DNA from 2 places in the Caballeronia sp. LZ043 genome. Region 1 is predicted to be linked to the other one. Evidence: predicted binding sites of a transcription regulator. Region 1 holds the regulator's gene; the other holds the start of a gene.

Region 1 (7,697 bases):
TGCGCGGCTCGTCGAACTTGGCTTCGCGGATCCGGCGCCCGTGCTGTCGCGCCTGACCGCCGTATGGAATTCGACGCGCTACGCCAGCCTGCCGCCGCAGAGCCGCGAGCGTTTCGACATCGTCGCGCAGCGGGCGCTCGAAGCCGTGCAGTCGATCGATGCAACCCGTCGCGCCGATACCATCGCGCGCCTGTTCGACCTGCTCGAAGGCATCGGGCGGCGCGGCGCCTATCTGGCGCTGCTGACCGAGTATCCGGCGGCGCTGGAGCGCGTGCTGTCGGTGCTGTCGGGCTCGCGCTGGGCGGCGGGCTATCTGATCCGCCATCCGCAACTGCTCGATGAACTGCTCGACGACGAGGCCATCGCGAGCCCGTTCGACTGGACGCAGTTCAAGCGCTCGCTGACGGCCCGGCTGCAGGCCGCCGAGGACGCCGAGCATCAGATGGATCTGCTGCGCCACGCGCATCAGGCCGAAGTGTTCCGGATCCTGCTGATCGACCTCGCGGGGCGTCTGACGGTGGAGCACGTGAGCGACCGTCTGTCCGAGCTTGCCGACGCCGTGCTCGACGTCACCGTGCAGACCGTCTGGCAGCAGTTCCCGAAGCGGCATCGCGAGACGCCGCTGTTCTCGGTCATCGCCTACGGCAAGCTCGGCGGCAAGGAACTGGGCTATGCGTCGGACCTGGATCTCATCTTCCTGTATGACGATCCGCATGACGCCGCGTCCGAGATCTACGCGATGTTCACGCGCCGCCTGATCACCTGGCTCACGTCGGCGACCGGCGCGGGCACGCTGTTCGATGTCGATCTGCGGCTGCGTCCGAACGGCGAATCCGGGCTGCTCGTGACCGATCTGGACACCTTCCGCCGCTATCAGATCCGCGAGGGCGACGCCGCCAACACGGCGTGGGTATGGGAGCATCAGGCGCTGTCGCGCGCGCGTTTCAGCGCGGGCGATGCGGGCATCGGCGCGCAGTTCGAGGCGATCCGTGCGGACGTGATGGTGACGGAGCGCGATGCGGCGGCGCTGGCGCGCGAGATTGCGTCGATGCGTCAGCGCGTCGCCGACGGACATCCGAACCGAAGCGCACTGTTCGACCTGAAGCACGATCGCGGCGGCATGGTGGATATCGAGTTCGTCGTGCAGTACTGGGTGTTGCTGCATGCGCGCGAGCATCGCGAGTTCGTGCGCAACGCGGGGAACATCTCGCTGCTCAGGATTGCCGCGCAGAGCGGCCTGATTTCAGCCGATGAAGCGGACACGATCGGCGCCATCTACCGGCACTATCGCAAGCTGCAGCACCGGATGCGGCTCGACGGCATGGAAAAGGCGCGCGTGGCGCCGGACGAAGTGCAGGGCGAGCGCGAGGCGGTGACGGCGTTATGGAAGCGGGTGTTTGCCGTGGCTTCCTGAGTCAAGGTTCTGAAGGCGCGGCTCCGGAGCCGCGCCGTTCGCTCAGGCTGCGAGCATTTCCTTGGCGTGCTTGCGGGTGGTCGCGGTGATCTCCAGGCCGCCGAGCATGCGCGCCACTTCCTCGATGCGCTTCGGCTTGTCCAGCGGCGTGACCGTGCTGACAGTGCCGCCGGCGTCGTCGGAGGCCTTGGCCACCTGGAAATGCTGGTCGCCGCGTGCCGCGACTTGCGGCAAATGCGTGACGCACAGCACCTGACGATGCTGTCCGAGCTGATGCAGCAGACGCCCGACCACTTCCGCCACGCCGCCGCCGATGCCGGTGTCCACTTCGTCGAAGATCAGCGTGGGCGTCGGGCTCGCCGTGCTGGCGATGACGGCCAGCGCGAGGCTGATACGCGCCAGTTCGCCGCCGGACGCGACCTTTGCGAGCGGCCTGAGCGCGACGCCCGCATGACCCGCGACGCGAAACTCGATCTGCTCCAGACCGTTGGCGCCGCCTTCCGCGAGCGGAACAAGCGTGACGTCGAAGCTGCCGCCTGCCATCGACAGTTCCTGCATGCCTTCGGTGACCGCCTTCGACAGGTTCTTCGCCGCCTTTCCGCGCGCCTTCGACAAGCCCTTCGCCTGTTCGAGATAGACGCCGCGTGCCTTTTCGGCAGCGGCGGCGAGCGCGTCGAGATCGCCTGCGGCGTCGAGTTCGGCCAGCTGGCGGCGGCGTGCCTCGTGCTCTTCAGGCAGGTTCTCCGGCTGAAGACGGAACTTGCGTGCGGTGGAGTGCAGCTGATCCATGCGCCGGTCCACTTGCGCCAGCCGCTCGGGATCGAGTTCGAGTCGCTGCGCGTAGTGCGACAGGGAATACGCCGCTTCCTGCAACTGGATCTCGGCCGGTTCGAGCGACGCGAGCACGTCGTTCAATGCCGGATCGATATCCGCGAGGCCGCGCAGCTTCGACGTGATGGCGCCGAGCTGCGAGATCATCGCCTCGTCGGACTCGGACAGCGCGCCGAGCGCGCCCTGCACGCCGTCGATGAGACTCGCAGAATGCGACAGCCGATGCTGCTCCGCGCTCACTTCCTCCCATTCGCCCGGCTGCGGCGCGAGCTTGTCGAATTCACTCAACTGCCATGCGAGGCGTTCGCGTTCCAGTTGCAGCTCGCGATCGCGGCTCTGCGCGCTTTCCAGCGCCTGCTGGGCGTCGCGCCAGGCGCGCCACGCGCGATTCACCGCGCCGGCGGTGTCCAGCAACTGCGCGTGGGTGTCGAAGAGTTCGCGCTGCGCGTCGGGACGCATCAGCAATTGATGCGCGTGCTGGCCATGGATATCGACCAGCATCTCGCCCACTTCGCGCAGCTGCGCGAGCGTCGCCGGCGTGCCGTTGATGAACGCGCGCGAGCGGCCGTTCGAGTCGATCACCCGTCGCAACATCACGGTGTCGGCGCCTGCTTCGCCAAGCGCGTGCTCCTCCAGCCAGGCCAAGACCAGCGCATGCGTGGAGAATTCGGCGGTGATGTCGGCGCGCGGCTGGCCGGTGCGCACGACGCCCGCGTCGCCGCGCGCGCCGAGCGTGAGCGCGAGGGCGTCGATCAGGATGGATTTGCCGGCGCCGGTTTCGCCCGAAAAGACCGTGAAGCCGGAGTCGAACTCGATGTCGAGCGCGGCGACGATGACGAAGTCTCGAATGGAGAGGTGTCGGAGCATGGATGCTTCGCGGAAGAGGGTCTGGCGAATCGGATCAGAGAGTGGAGGTGTCCTGCGACGGATGCTCGTTCCAGTGCAGCTTCTTGCGCAGCGTCGCGTAGGTGCTGTAGCCGACCGGATGCAGCACCGGCACCGTATGCTTCGAGCGGCGGACCTCGATGGCGTCGTTGAGCTCGACGGCGGTGAAGGACTGCATGTCGAAATTCACGTTCACGTCCCGGCCGCCGATGATCTGGATGGTGACCTTGGAGTCGTCGGGCAGCACGATCGGACGATTCGACAGCGAGTGCGGCGCGATCGGCACGAGCACGAAGCCTTGCAGCTGCGGATGCAGGATCGGCCCCGCCGACGACAGCGCGTAGGCGGTCGAGCCGGTGGGCGTGGCGACGATCAGGCCGTCCGAACGCTGGTTGTACATGAAGTGCCCGTCCACCGAGACGCGCAATTCGGCCATGCCGGAGAAGCCGCTGCGATTCACCACGACGTCATTGAAGGCGAGCGCGTGATAGATGGGTTTCTCGTTGCGTACGATGCGCGCTTCGAGCAGGGTGCGTTCCTCGCGCTCGAACTGCCCGGCCAGCATTTGCGGGATGATCTCGCTCATTTCCTTGAGCGGAATGTCCGTGATGAAGCCGAGGCGTCCGTGATTCACGCCGATGAGCGGCGTCCTGTACGGCGCGAGCTGCCGGCCGATGCCAAGCATGGTGCCGTCGCCGCCGAGCACGATGGCGACGTCCGCGCGGGCGCCCATCTCGGCGATGGAGAGCGCCGGGAATTCCGTCACGCCGACCTCCTTCGCGGTGCCCGCCTCGAACACGACCTCGAAGCCTTGCTGCGCGAGGACATCGGCGAGCGCTCGCAGCGGCGGCTCGATGCCTGGCGTATTGGGGCGCCCGACGAGGGCGACCGTCTTGAATTGACCGATTTCCATGCCGGCATTACACCATAGTCAGTGAGCGAAAAGAACCGTGGGTCCCGCGCCGCAAGCGCTCGCACACGTCGGGGCGAAACGCGCGCCGGCATGCCCATTGTTTCTCGCTAGAATGGAGCGGACGTTGAACGCGATGCGGCGCGCTGCAACGCGAGGCAACGTGACGCAGCGTGAGAATCGTGGAACGCCAGACCCACCCCAACTCTACCCATGAGCCGCGGCGCGCCGCCACCTGCCCCATTGAGCTAAAATCCGGCCATGCTAGACCCACGTGCACAAACCCTCCTCAAGACGCTGATCGAGCGCTACATCGCCGAAGGTCAGCCGGTCGGTTCGCGCACGTTATCACGGCACTCCGGCCTGGAGCTGAGCCCCGCAACAATCCGCAATGTGATGTCCGACCTCGAGGACCTGGGCCTCGTGGCGAGTCCGCATACCTCGGCGGGACGCATTCCGACACCGCGCGGCTACCGCCTGTTCGTCGACACGATGCTGACTGTGGAAGCGCCGCAAGACGAAGCGATGACAACCGCGGTGAAGACCCGCTTGCAGGGCGAGGAACCGCAGAAGATCGTCGCGGCCGCGGCGAGCGTGCTGTCCAGCCTGTCTTCGTTCGCGGGTGTCGTACTGACGCCGCGCCGCAGCCACATGTTCAAGCAGATCGAGTTCATGCGGCTGTCGGACAAACGCATTCTGCTCATCATCGTCACGCCTGAGGGCGACGTGCAGAATCGCATGATGGCGACCCAGCGCGATTACTCGCCGTCCCAGCTCACGGAAGCCTCCAACTACATCAACGCGCATTTCGCGGGCCTGTCCTTCGACGAGGTGCGCCGCCGCCTGCGCGAGGAAATCGACCAGCTGCGCGGCGACATGACCACGCTGATGCAGGCCGCCGTGGTGGCGACCACCACCGAGACGGACCCGATGGACACCGTGCTCATTTCCGGCGAGCGCAACCTGCTGGAAGTGGCCGACCTCTCCTCCGACATGGCGCGGCTGCGCAAGCTCTTCGACCTGTTCGACCAGAAGACCTCGCTGCTGCAACTGCTCGATGTGTCCAGCCACGCGCAGGGCGTGCAGATCTTCATTGGCGGCGAGTCGAACCTGGTGCCCATCGAGGAAATGAGCGTGGTTACCGCGCCGTACGAAGTGAACGGGAAGATCGTGGGCACGCTCGGCGTGATTGGCCCGACGCGCATGGCCTACAACCGTGTGATTCCGATCGTGGATATCACCGCGCGGCTGCTCTCGATGTCGCTCAGTCATCAGTGACGTCCTCGTTGCGCTCATCTTGACGGGTGTCGACGGGCGGCGCTACTCGGCCATTCGGCCGATGATGCGGCCGAAAGCGCGCCGCTATAATGGTCCTCACCTTTCAGCCACCGCCTCCGGCCCGCCTGCCCTATGCGTTTCGACCTCGAGTTGCCCTCGCAGCCCAGCGCTTCTCATCGCGTCGCGGTGCTGCTGATCAATCTCGGCACGCCGGACGCGCCCACGCCGCGGGCCGTGCGCAAGTATCTGGCGCAGTTCCTGTCGGACCCGCGCGTGGTGGAGATTCCGTCGCTGGTCTGGCAATTCATCCTGCGGCTATTGATCCTGCCGCTGCGCGGGCGCGCCTCGGCCCGCAAATATGCGCAGGTGTGGATGCCGGAAGGTTCGCCACTGCGGGTGCATACCGAGAAGCAGGTGGAAGGATTGCGGCGGCTGTTCGCGGCGAACGACTATCGCGTGATCGTGGACTATGCCATGCGCTACGGCACACCCGGCATCGGCGCCATGCTGAATCAGCTCAAGCTCGAAGGCGCGGAGCGCATCCTGCTGCTGCCCATGTATCCGCAGTATTCGTCCTCCACCACGGCCACCGCCTTCGACGACGCCTTTACCGCCCTGAAGCGCGTGCGCAATCAGCCCGAGATCCGCACGGTGCGCCATTACGCGGATCATCCCGCGTATATCGCCGCGCTCGCCGAGCAGGTGCGCGACTACTGGCGGCATCACGGCGCGCCGGATTTCGCGGCCGGCGACAAACTGGTGCTGAGCTTCCACGGCGTGCCCAAGCGCACCATGGATCTCGGCGATCCGTATCACGACCAGTGCCAGCAGACCGGCTCGCTGCTCACCGCCGCGCTTGGGCTCACGCCGGTCGAGTGCCGCGTGACCTTCCAGTCGCGCTTCGGCCGCGCGGAGTGGCTGCAGCCCTACACCGCGCCCACGCTCGCGGAACTGGGCGCGGGCGGCGTGACGCGCGTCGACGTGTTTTGCCCCGGTTTCACGGCGGATTGTCTGGAGACCATCGAGGAAATCGGCATCGAGGTGCGCGACGAGTTCCTGAAGGCCGGCGGCAAGCACTTTCACCGGATTCCCTGCCTGAACGCGTCGCCTGCGTGGATCAAGGGCATCGGCGAAATCGCGGCGCAGCATCTGCAAGGGTGGCCCGTGCAGGCGCCGCAGCCGCTCAGCGCGGTCGCGTGAATCCGGCTTCAACCAGCATGCAGCGATGAACTACAAGATTTCGACGGATCGCGGCGGGCGCCTGCGCATCGACAAATGGCTGTGGGCGGCGCGCTTCTTCAAGACGCGTTCGCTCGCGAGCGACGCGGTGGAGAAGGGCCGCGTGAAGATCGGCGGCGCGGGCGTGAAGCCTTCGAAGGAAGTGCGCGTGGGCGATCTCGTCGAGATCGATATCGAGCGCATTGTCTGGCGGGTCGAGGTGCTGGGCGTGTGCGACGTGCGCGGGCCGGCCAGCGTGGCGCAGACGCTCTATGCCGAGACGGAGGACGGACGCGCGCAACGCATGGCCGAAGCCGAACGGCGCCGGACCTTCCGCGAGCCGGCCGCGCAGCTGCAGGGCAGGCCGACGAAGCGCGACCGGCGCGTCATCGACAAACTTTCTGGTTCGGATTGAAGTAGCGTTCCATGGTGGCGTGAACGCCGCCGTATTCGGTGGTGCGGTCGGTGACCGCGCCTGACATGCAGATGGTGGTGGTGCCCGCGACGAGTACCAGGGCGACCACCGCGATAGCAAAGGTCAGTTTCATGGTACCCCCGGTAATGGGTTTCCCCGGCCACGAGGCGCATGCAGGTGCATGCGGGCGCTACGGGGCAGGGTCAGGAAACGGGCAAAGGCTGAAGCGGGTTTGAAGCATTCGGAGGATTAGGGTTAACGTGCGTCCTGCGGGTGCTTCTCTGGAGTGTAGGAGACCGGGGGCTTTCCCTCAATCTCATTCTGCGCGGTGCGGCAAAACGCGCGTTACCGCTCGTTTCAGGCGTCAGCGCTTCGTCTGCACGCTGAAAATCGTCCGAAAAGTTCGCCGTCACGGCTTGAAAATGTCCGTGATGCCCCAACTTCCGCAGCTAGTGCGGAAAACAGCGCCAATGCCCTGTTTTCTCATCCGATTCAACTCACAGCAATACACATTCAGCGACATGGAAAACACGCAAGAGAATTCAGCGAGCCAGAACCCCACGCCCGCCGACGAAACCGCGCGCCAGGCCGCCGATGCCACTCCTGGCCAGGCCGCAGCCGAAACGGCGCAGTCCGCGCAGCCCAACGCAGCGTCTGCCGCGCCGGACGCGGCCGATGCCGCGCTCGCCGAGGCGCAGGCCACCATCGTCGCGCTGAAAGAAGACTTTCTGCGCGCGAAGGCAGAG
Region 2 (7,697 bases), 170 kb from region 1:
GTCGCTTGCGATCTGCTCCGCGCTCGGCATCCATCTGGGCTTCACGTTCTCGGCGGGCGCGATCGACTACGTGCTGAACTACGGGCTGTCGCAGCGCGGCTGGCTGGCGCTCGTGATCGGCGTGATCTATTTCGTCATCTACTACGGGCTGTTCCGCTTCTTCATCCGCCGCTTCAACATGGCGACGCCGGGCCGTGAGCCGGCCACGACCGACGCTGAAACCGATGCCACGCAAACGGTGGAAGGCGGCCTGATTCCGCCGCTGCCGGGCACGGTGGCCGCGTCGGCCGCGAGCTCGCGTGCCGCGAAGTACATTGCCGCGCTGGGCGGTGCGTCGAACCTGACGCTCGTCGATGCCTGCACGACGCGCCTGCGTCTCTCGGTCGTGAACTCGGAGAAGGTCTCGGAAGCGCAGTTGAAGACGATTGGCGCGCGTGGCGTGCTCAAGCGCGGCGCGACCAACGTACAGGTCATCATCGGGCCGGAAGCGGATCTCATCGCCGATGAAATCCGCGGTGAACTGGAGCATTCGTCGGAGCGCGGCGCGACGCCGGCATCGTCGGCGCCGGCGCAACCGGCGGCGGCTGTTGCGGCATCGGCCACGGCTACGGCTACCGCGACTTCCGGCGATCAAACCGCCGGCCCGCTCGATCCCGATCCGCTGCGCTGGCTCGCGGTGTTCGGCGGCGCGACCAATGTGGCCTCGCTCGATGCCGTCGCGGCGACGCGCCTGCGTGTGGTCGTGCGCGATCCTTCGTCGGTGGATCGGCAGCGGCTGTCGGCGCTGGATGTGGCGTGGGTGTCGGCGGATACGTTCCACATTGTCGTGGGCGCGGCGGCGCAGCGTTATGCCGCGCAGATGTCGACGCGTCTGTCGAACAATGGCGGCGGCGCGGCGCCCCTGCCGGCGTGATGCGGTGATGGAGCTGTCGTAACGTAACGGCGCCTGCGGGCGCCGTTACTTATGCTGCATTCGGAGCAAGAAAAAAGAAAAGGCCGGCCGTCTTGCGACGGCCGGCCTTGCAGTTTCTGCTTAAGGCATAGTCAGGCGTTACGCGTAGTCGTGCAGCGCGGAACGCATCTTCTTCATGGCGCTGGCCTCGATCTGGCGAATGCGCTCCGCCGAGACGCCGAATTCATCGGCCAGTTCGTGCAGCGTCTTGCCGCCCGAGCCGTCGTCCTGCACGTCGAGCCAGCGCGCCTCGATGATGCGGCGGCTGCGCTCGTCGAGCGACTCCAGCGCGTCGGCCAGGCCGTCGCTTTGCAGCTTGTCGAACTGGCGCGCGGCGATCACGTTGGTCGGCTCGTTGTGCGAGTCAGCCAGATAGGCGATGGGCGCGAACGCTTCCTCGCCGTCTTCCACCTGGCCTTCGAGCGCAATGTCGCCGCCCGACAGACGCGTTTCCATCTCCGCAACTTCCTCGCGCTTCACGTTCAGTTCGCTCGCGAGGCCTTCGATCTCGTCCGGCGTGAATGCCGCATGGCTGGTCTTGTGGCTGCGAAGATTGAAGAACAGCTTGCGCTGGGCCTTCGTGGTTGCGACCTTGACCATGCGCCAGTTGCGCAGAATGTATTCGTGGATCTCGGCCTTGATCCAGTGCATGGCGTACGACACCAGGCGCACGTTTTGCTCCGGGTCGAAACGCTTCACGGCTTTCATCAGACCGATGTTGCCTTCCTGGATCAGGTCCGCGTGCGGCAGGCCGTAGCCAAGATAGTTGCGGGCGATCGACACGACCAGCCGCAAGTGCGAAAGCACCAACTGGCGCGCGGCGTTCAGGTTGCCCTGTTCGCGGAATTCAGTGGCGTACTGACGTTCCTCTGCTTGCGACAGCATCGGAATACGGTTCACTGCTTGTATGTAGGAATCGATGTTGCCGATCTGGCCGGTCAACATCGACGACTGTGCGTACGTCAGCGCGCCTGCCGAAGATGCCTTGGCAGGTGCCGAGCTCAGTACATTCGGAAGGGTCATCGCATTGGACACGCTCATAAGCTCCTTAATCAACAATTGCTGGTTGCCTTGGCCTTCTGTTGAATCCAGCCGCGACAAGTCAAGCACGATATTAGCACTCCGGTTCAACGAGTGCTAAGTGTTAGAGGGGAGGGATATGCGGGAGTTCCCACAAATGCTATCAGAGTTGCGGGTTTAATAGGACAGACTGTTGCGGCGTACAAGGTCAGACTTACCGATATGGGGGGCAGTGTCGAATGTATTTCCAGTTTGAACCTGGCAGACGAAAGATAATTCAACGAAAAGTGTAAGGCAGCAGCAAATCCTGCAATTGTTTTAAAAGGTCTCTAGAATCCGCCAGACGACTGTCGTCTCGTGAACCCGCCTGTCATCGGAGCATATGGGGTGCCCATGCATAAAAAAAAGAGTTCCTGGCTGAGTCCGCTGTCCCGTCTGGCAGTCTGCGCCGCATTCGGCCTGGCCTCGGCTGCCGCGCATGCTGACCGGTTCGGCGTGCAGTTTGCCGGCGGCGTCGCGGATCGCGACATCAAAAAAGCCGATCTCGGCCTGGTCTGGGATCCCGGCCTCACCTGGTGGGAAATCGGCGGCTTCCATTTTACGGTCGTCGGGGAGGGCCACGTGTCGTACTGGCATACCACTGAAGACAATGCCGTGCACCCGAACATCTGGGAATTCGGTCTGACGCCGGTGCTGCGTTTCGTGAAGAGCTCGGGCTATTTCCGGCCGTTCATCGAGGCGGGCGTGGGCGTGCGGCTGCTGTCGCACACGCGGATCACGCAGGACTTCACGGTGTCCACCGCGTTCCAGTTCGCCGACATGGTCGGCGTCGGCATGATCTTCGGCGAGAAGCAGAACTATCAGGCGGGCTTCCGCTTCCAGCATCTCTCGAACGCCAGTATCAAAGAGCCGAATCCTGGTATAAATTTCAGCCAGCTCTATCTGCAATACAACTTCTGACGAGGCGCCGGCGCAGCGGTTCCTCGACTCAAGAGGACCGACAGATGCCGGCGAAAACCATTGAGGCCATCCGCGGCCTCGAGCGCGACCGCTTCCGGGCCATGGTCGAAGGCGACGGCCCGGCGCTCGACGCGCTGCTGGCCGAGAACGTCTGCTATGTCCACACCAACGGCAAGCGCGAAACCAAGCGCCAGTTCATCGACGCGATCACCGCGGGCCGGCGGCGGTATCGGCAGATCGAGATCCAGTCGCAGGACGTCTTCGCAGCAGGCCGCGACACCTGCCTGGTGTCGGGGCGGGCGCTGATCGAAATGGAATCGAAGAACGGCGCGCTGCTGTTTCCCATCGCCTACACCGCGGTCCACGTCCAGAGCGAAGGGCAGTGGCAGCTGCTGGCGCTGCAGGCAACGCGCGTTGCACTCGAATAGCTGCGCGCCGCCCCCTCCACCCGGCGTTACGCCGTCTCCACCGTCTCGTCCTGCCGTTCCACCTGTCCGACGCGCTTCGAGCGGTTCACCGCGCTCACGACCGCATCGGCGACCGCCAGCGCCGGATTCGCATGCACCGCGACGCCGAAGCGCGTCTGCCCGTCGCCGACCCGGCAGCCGACGAACGCCGCCGTATCGCCGCCCGCCGTCACGGCCGTTTCAAGCCAGTTGACGCTGGCCTCGATGCCCAGCACCGACGCGACCGTCCGCGCCCATGCATCGCCGCTCGCCGCATTCGAGGCGCTCGCCGCGCCCGGCACCGTGACGCGCTTGCCGAACACCGACAACGTCGCTGCGTCCACGCGCGACACCGGCCCGCCCGCGTCGAAATACTCGCGCTTGAAGAGTTCGCAGATCGCCTCGCCGCCGATTTCCGCGCCCGAGGCATCGGTGACCTGCTGCACGGCGTGGCTGAATTCGATCTGCACGCGGCGCGGCGGCGTAAAACCGAGGCCGCGTTCGAGCAGATAGGTCGCGCCGCCCTTGCCGGACTGGCTGTTGACGCGAATCACGGCGTCGTAGCTGCGGCCGAGATCGGCGGGATCGATCGGCAGATAGGGAATTTCCCAGACGGTGCCCGGCTCGCGCTGCGCGAAGCCCTTGCGGATGGCGTCCTGATGCGAACCCGAAAACGCGGTGAACACGAGGTCGCCGGCATACGGATGACGCGGATGCACCGGAATCTGGTTGCAGCGTTCGATCAGCCGGCGCACGGCGTCGATGTCCGAGAAATCGAGGCCCGGATCGATTCCTTGCGTGTAGAGATTGAGCGCGAGCGTCACGAGATCGACGTTGCCGGTTCGCTCGCCGTTGCCGAACAGGCAGCCTTCGACGCGGTCCGCGCCCGCCAGCACCGCAAGTTCCGCGGCGGCGACCGCCGTGCCGCGATCGTTGTGCGGATGCACCGACAACACGATGCTGTCGCGGAAGCCCATGTTGCGGTCCATCCATTCGATCTGGTCGGCGAAGACGTTGGGCGAGGCGGCTTCGACCGTGGCAGGCAGGTTCACGATCATCTTGTGATCGGGCGTCGGCCGCCACATCTGCGCGACGGCGTCGCACACCTCGCGCGCGAACGGCAGCTCGGTCATGCTGAAGGTTTCGGGCGAGTACTGATAGGTCCAGTGCGTGCCCGGCCGGGTGGCCGCGCATTCCTTGATCATGCGCGTGCCTTCGACCGCCAGCGCCTTCACCTCGTCCTTCGACTGGTTGAACACGATCTTGCGGAACGACGGCGCGATCGCGTTATAGAGATGCACGATCACCTTGCTCGCGCCTTCGACCGCCTCGAACGTCCGTTCGATGAGTTCACGCCGCGACTGCACGAGCACTTCGATGGTGACGTCGTCCGGAATGCGTTTTTCGTCGATCAGCTTGCGGACGAAATCGAAATCCGTCTGCGATGCCGAAGGGAACCCCACTTCGATTTCCTTGAACCCGATCTTCACCAGCATCTCGAAGAATTCGAGCTTGGCGGCGATGCTCATCGGCTCGATCAGCGACTGGTTGCCGTCGCGCAGGTCGGTGCTCATCCAGATGGGCGCGCGTTCGATCGTGCGATTGGGCCAGCGGCGGCCATTGAGGCGGACTTGCGGGAACGGGCGGTATTTCTCGGCGGGGCTCGGCATCATGATCGTCGACCTCTTTTCGGACGGTTTGCGTAGCGCCTGCGAGAGCGGCCGGCACCGGCGGCTGGCCGGGCACGGCGGGATGCACGAGAAACCGGGCGGCGCGCGCGTTCGCGTGGATCACCAGCGATGGTGACGCTTGCGACCAACGTGAACGTGCGCGAAGCAGCGTGCATGTGACCCTCGCGTTTCCGTTTCGCGGGATGCGCGAACGAAACACTGACGACTACAGGTGGTGACAAAGGAACTGCGGGAACGGCGAAAAACGGGCGGAGGACCGGGCGCCTTGCGACGCACGGCGCTACGTCTGGCGACTTACGCTAGACGTAGCGATAGGGGCCGCGCTAGGCGGCCCGAAATAATTCGGAGGGAGGTGTTCGGGGTGAAGCTCATGCGCTCGACTTTAAACCACCGTTGAATACCGTGTCAAATGGCGATCCCGATGAAGCCTGGCCGCTCAGGCGGTCCGGCGCACCACGTCGCTGATCACTTCCACCTGCCGAGCGACCGCCGGCGGCACCGGAATATCGCCGCGCAGCACGCATTCGGTCCAGCGCGCGGTGGTCGCCGCGTCCAGCGCTTCGGGCAGATCCACATGCGGCGCGTGCGCCTGCGAATGCTCCGGGGAGAGCAGCGTTTCGACGCGGCCGTCGTGGAACCAGTCCACCTGGACCTGACGGCGCGTGTCCGCGACCGCCTCGCCTTCCGTGCCGCGCGCCAGCAGCGCACCGCCCGCCGCGGCTTCCGGATGCGCGGTGAACAGGCCGGTAAGGCTGTCGCGATATTCCGGATGCGTGTAGTTGACGAGTCTCAGCCCCGGTTCCGCGAACGGCTGGAGAATCTTGACGAGCGTATGGGTCGAATTGCGCACGCCCATCCGGCGCCGCAGCGCCAGCAGCCGCGCGAGCTTCGGCGCGAGCACGTTAATGGGCGCGAACGCCAGGCGGCGCGAGGCGAGACTGTCTTCGATTTCGTCGTGCGAAGCGGCATGCGCGATGCCCAGTTCAGCAAAGATTTCGGCGCTGGTGATGCGGCCAGGATCGTCGCTGACGCCGTGCACCAGTACGGGCACGCCCTCGCGCGCCAGCAAGTGCGACAGCAGCGGCACGAGATTCGGGGTCTTGCGCGCGCCGTTGTAGCTCGGGATGGAAACCGGCCGCGCGTGTTCGCGGCCATCCTGGACGTGCAAGGGCTCGAACGACCGATGCGCGGCCGCCAGCATGGCATTCAGTTCGGCGGACGTTTCGCCTTTCACGCGATACGCGAGCAGCACGGCGCCGAGTTCGAGCTCGGGCACGCGCTCGTCGAGCATGGCTTCGTAGAGTGCGTAGGTGTCGTCGTGCGAGAGGGCGCGCGCGCCGTTCGGTCCACGGCCGATTTCCTTGATATAGCGTGCGCAGGGGAAGACGGGAAGAGCAGAGTCGGTCATTGGAGAGGGGCGCGGGCCGGGCGCTCACGTGGGTGTTCGGATGCGTCTTTGTGAGCGATGCCGCCGCGCATTTTCAGGGTGCAGGAATAACATTCAGTACCGCATTTGGCGGGCGTACGCAAGTTGCGCCAGCCTTCTGTCAGACGTGCCATTCGTCTGACGGCTTGCCGCCATCCTGATCCGGCACGCGTCGCGCCAGCGCGCCGAAAGCTCTGAAAGCCGCGCCGCACAAGGCGCACCGGCCTCGCCACGAGTTGCGCGGGCACGTTAAACTCCTTCTTCTCACGCAGCGTGCGGCCGAACCGCGCGTTCAAGCTTTGCCAATCCAGAATCAGCACCAGGAGAGCGGGATGACTTATGTGTTTCCTCCGGCGTCGGCCGCGGCCGTGCCCGTCGACGGTTCGAACGAGCAGTTTCCCGTGCGCCGCATCTACTGCGTCGGACGCAACTACGAGGCCCATGCGCGTGAAATGGGTCACGACCCGGATCGCGAGCCGCCGTTCTTCTTCAGCAAGCCGGCCGACGCCGTGCTGAATGTCGCGCCCGGCGCTACCGGCGAGTTGCCCTATCCGTCACAGACCAGGAACCTGCATTTCGAGATGGAACTGGTCGCGGCGATCGGCAAGCAGGGCAAGGACATTCCCGCCGAACGCGGGCTCGATTACGTCTACGGCTACGCGCTCGGCCTCGACATGACGCGCCGCGACCTGCAGGCCGAAGCCAAGAAGCTCGGCCGTCCGTGGGACACCGCGAAGGGCTTCGACCACTCCGCGCCGATCGGCCCCATTCACCCGGTGTCGAAGGTCGGGCACCTCGAAAAGAGCGCGATCTGGCTGACCGTCAACGGCGAGGAAAAGCAGCGCTCGGATATCTCTCAACTGATCTGGTCGGTGGGCGAGACGGTGGCCTACCTGTCGACCCTGTTCGAACTGTTCCCCGGCGATCTCATCTTCACCGGCACGCCCGAGGGCGTCGGCGCGGTCGTGAAGGGCGACTTGATGAAGGGCGGCGTGGACGGCATCGGTGAATTTTCGGTGCGTGTGGTCTGAGCCCGCGGCCATGAAGCTCTACAGCTATTTCCGCAGTTCGGCGGCGTATCGCGTGCGCATCGCGCTGAACCTCAAGGGGCTCGACTACGAGTACGCCGCCATCCATCTGCTGCGCGACGGCGGCGAACAGCTCAAGGCCGACTATCGCGCGGTGAATCCGGACGGCATCGT

What was found. Region 1 encodes HrcA, which represses chaperone genes, less so after heat shock. Its sites were predicted from a motif close to TTAGCACTCNNNNNNNNNGAGTGCTAA; they were not measured.
Region 2: a site for HrcA is predicted at 2,067-2,093, ahead of rpoH (RNA polymerase sigma factor RpoH). Genes of this name have one in related genera too.

What each region holds. Positions count from the first base shown of each region.
Region 1 is NZ_JARUXT010000001.1:378,840-386,536, forward strand. It holds gene glnE (bifunctional [glutamate--ammonia ligase]-adenylyl-L-tyrosine phosphorylase/[glutamate--ammonia-ligase] adenylyltransferase) at 1-1,414, shown strand, start outside; gene recN (DNA repair protein RecN) at 1,457-3,112, opposite strand; gene QCE64_RS01810 (NAD kinase) at 3,147-4,043, opposite strand; gene hrcA (heat-inducible transcriptional repressor HrcA) at 4,302-5,318, shown strand; gene hemH (ferrochelatase) at 5,451-6,518, shown strand; gene QCE64_RS01825 (RNA-binding S4 domain-containing protein) at 6,544-6,951, shown strand; gene QCE64_RS01830 (hypothetical protein) at 6,923-7,084, opposite strand; gene grpE (nucleotide exchange factor GrpE) at 7,473-7,697, shown strand, end outside.
Region 2 is NZ_JARUXT010000001.1:207,621-215,317, forward strand. It holds gene nagE (N-acetylglucosamine-specific PTS transporter subunit IIBC) at 1-913, shown strand, start outside; gene rpoH (RNA polymerase sigma factor RpoH) at 1,052-1,987, opposite strand; gene QCE64_RS01040 (acyloxyacyl hydrolase) at 2,366-2,932, shown strand; gene QCE64_RS01045 (nuclear transport factor 2 family protein) at 2,977-3,360, shown strand; gene leuA (2-isopropylmalate synthase) at 3,387-5,051, opposite strand; gene ybiB (DNA-binding protein YbiB) at 5,506-6,477, opposite strand; gene QCE64_RS01060 (fumarylacetoacetate hydrolase family protein) at 6,828-7,526, shown strand; gene maiA (maleylacetoacetate isomerase) at 7,537-7,697, shown strand, end outside.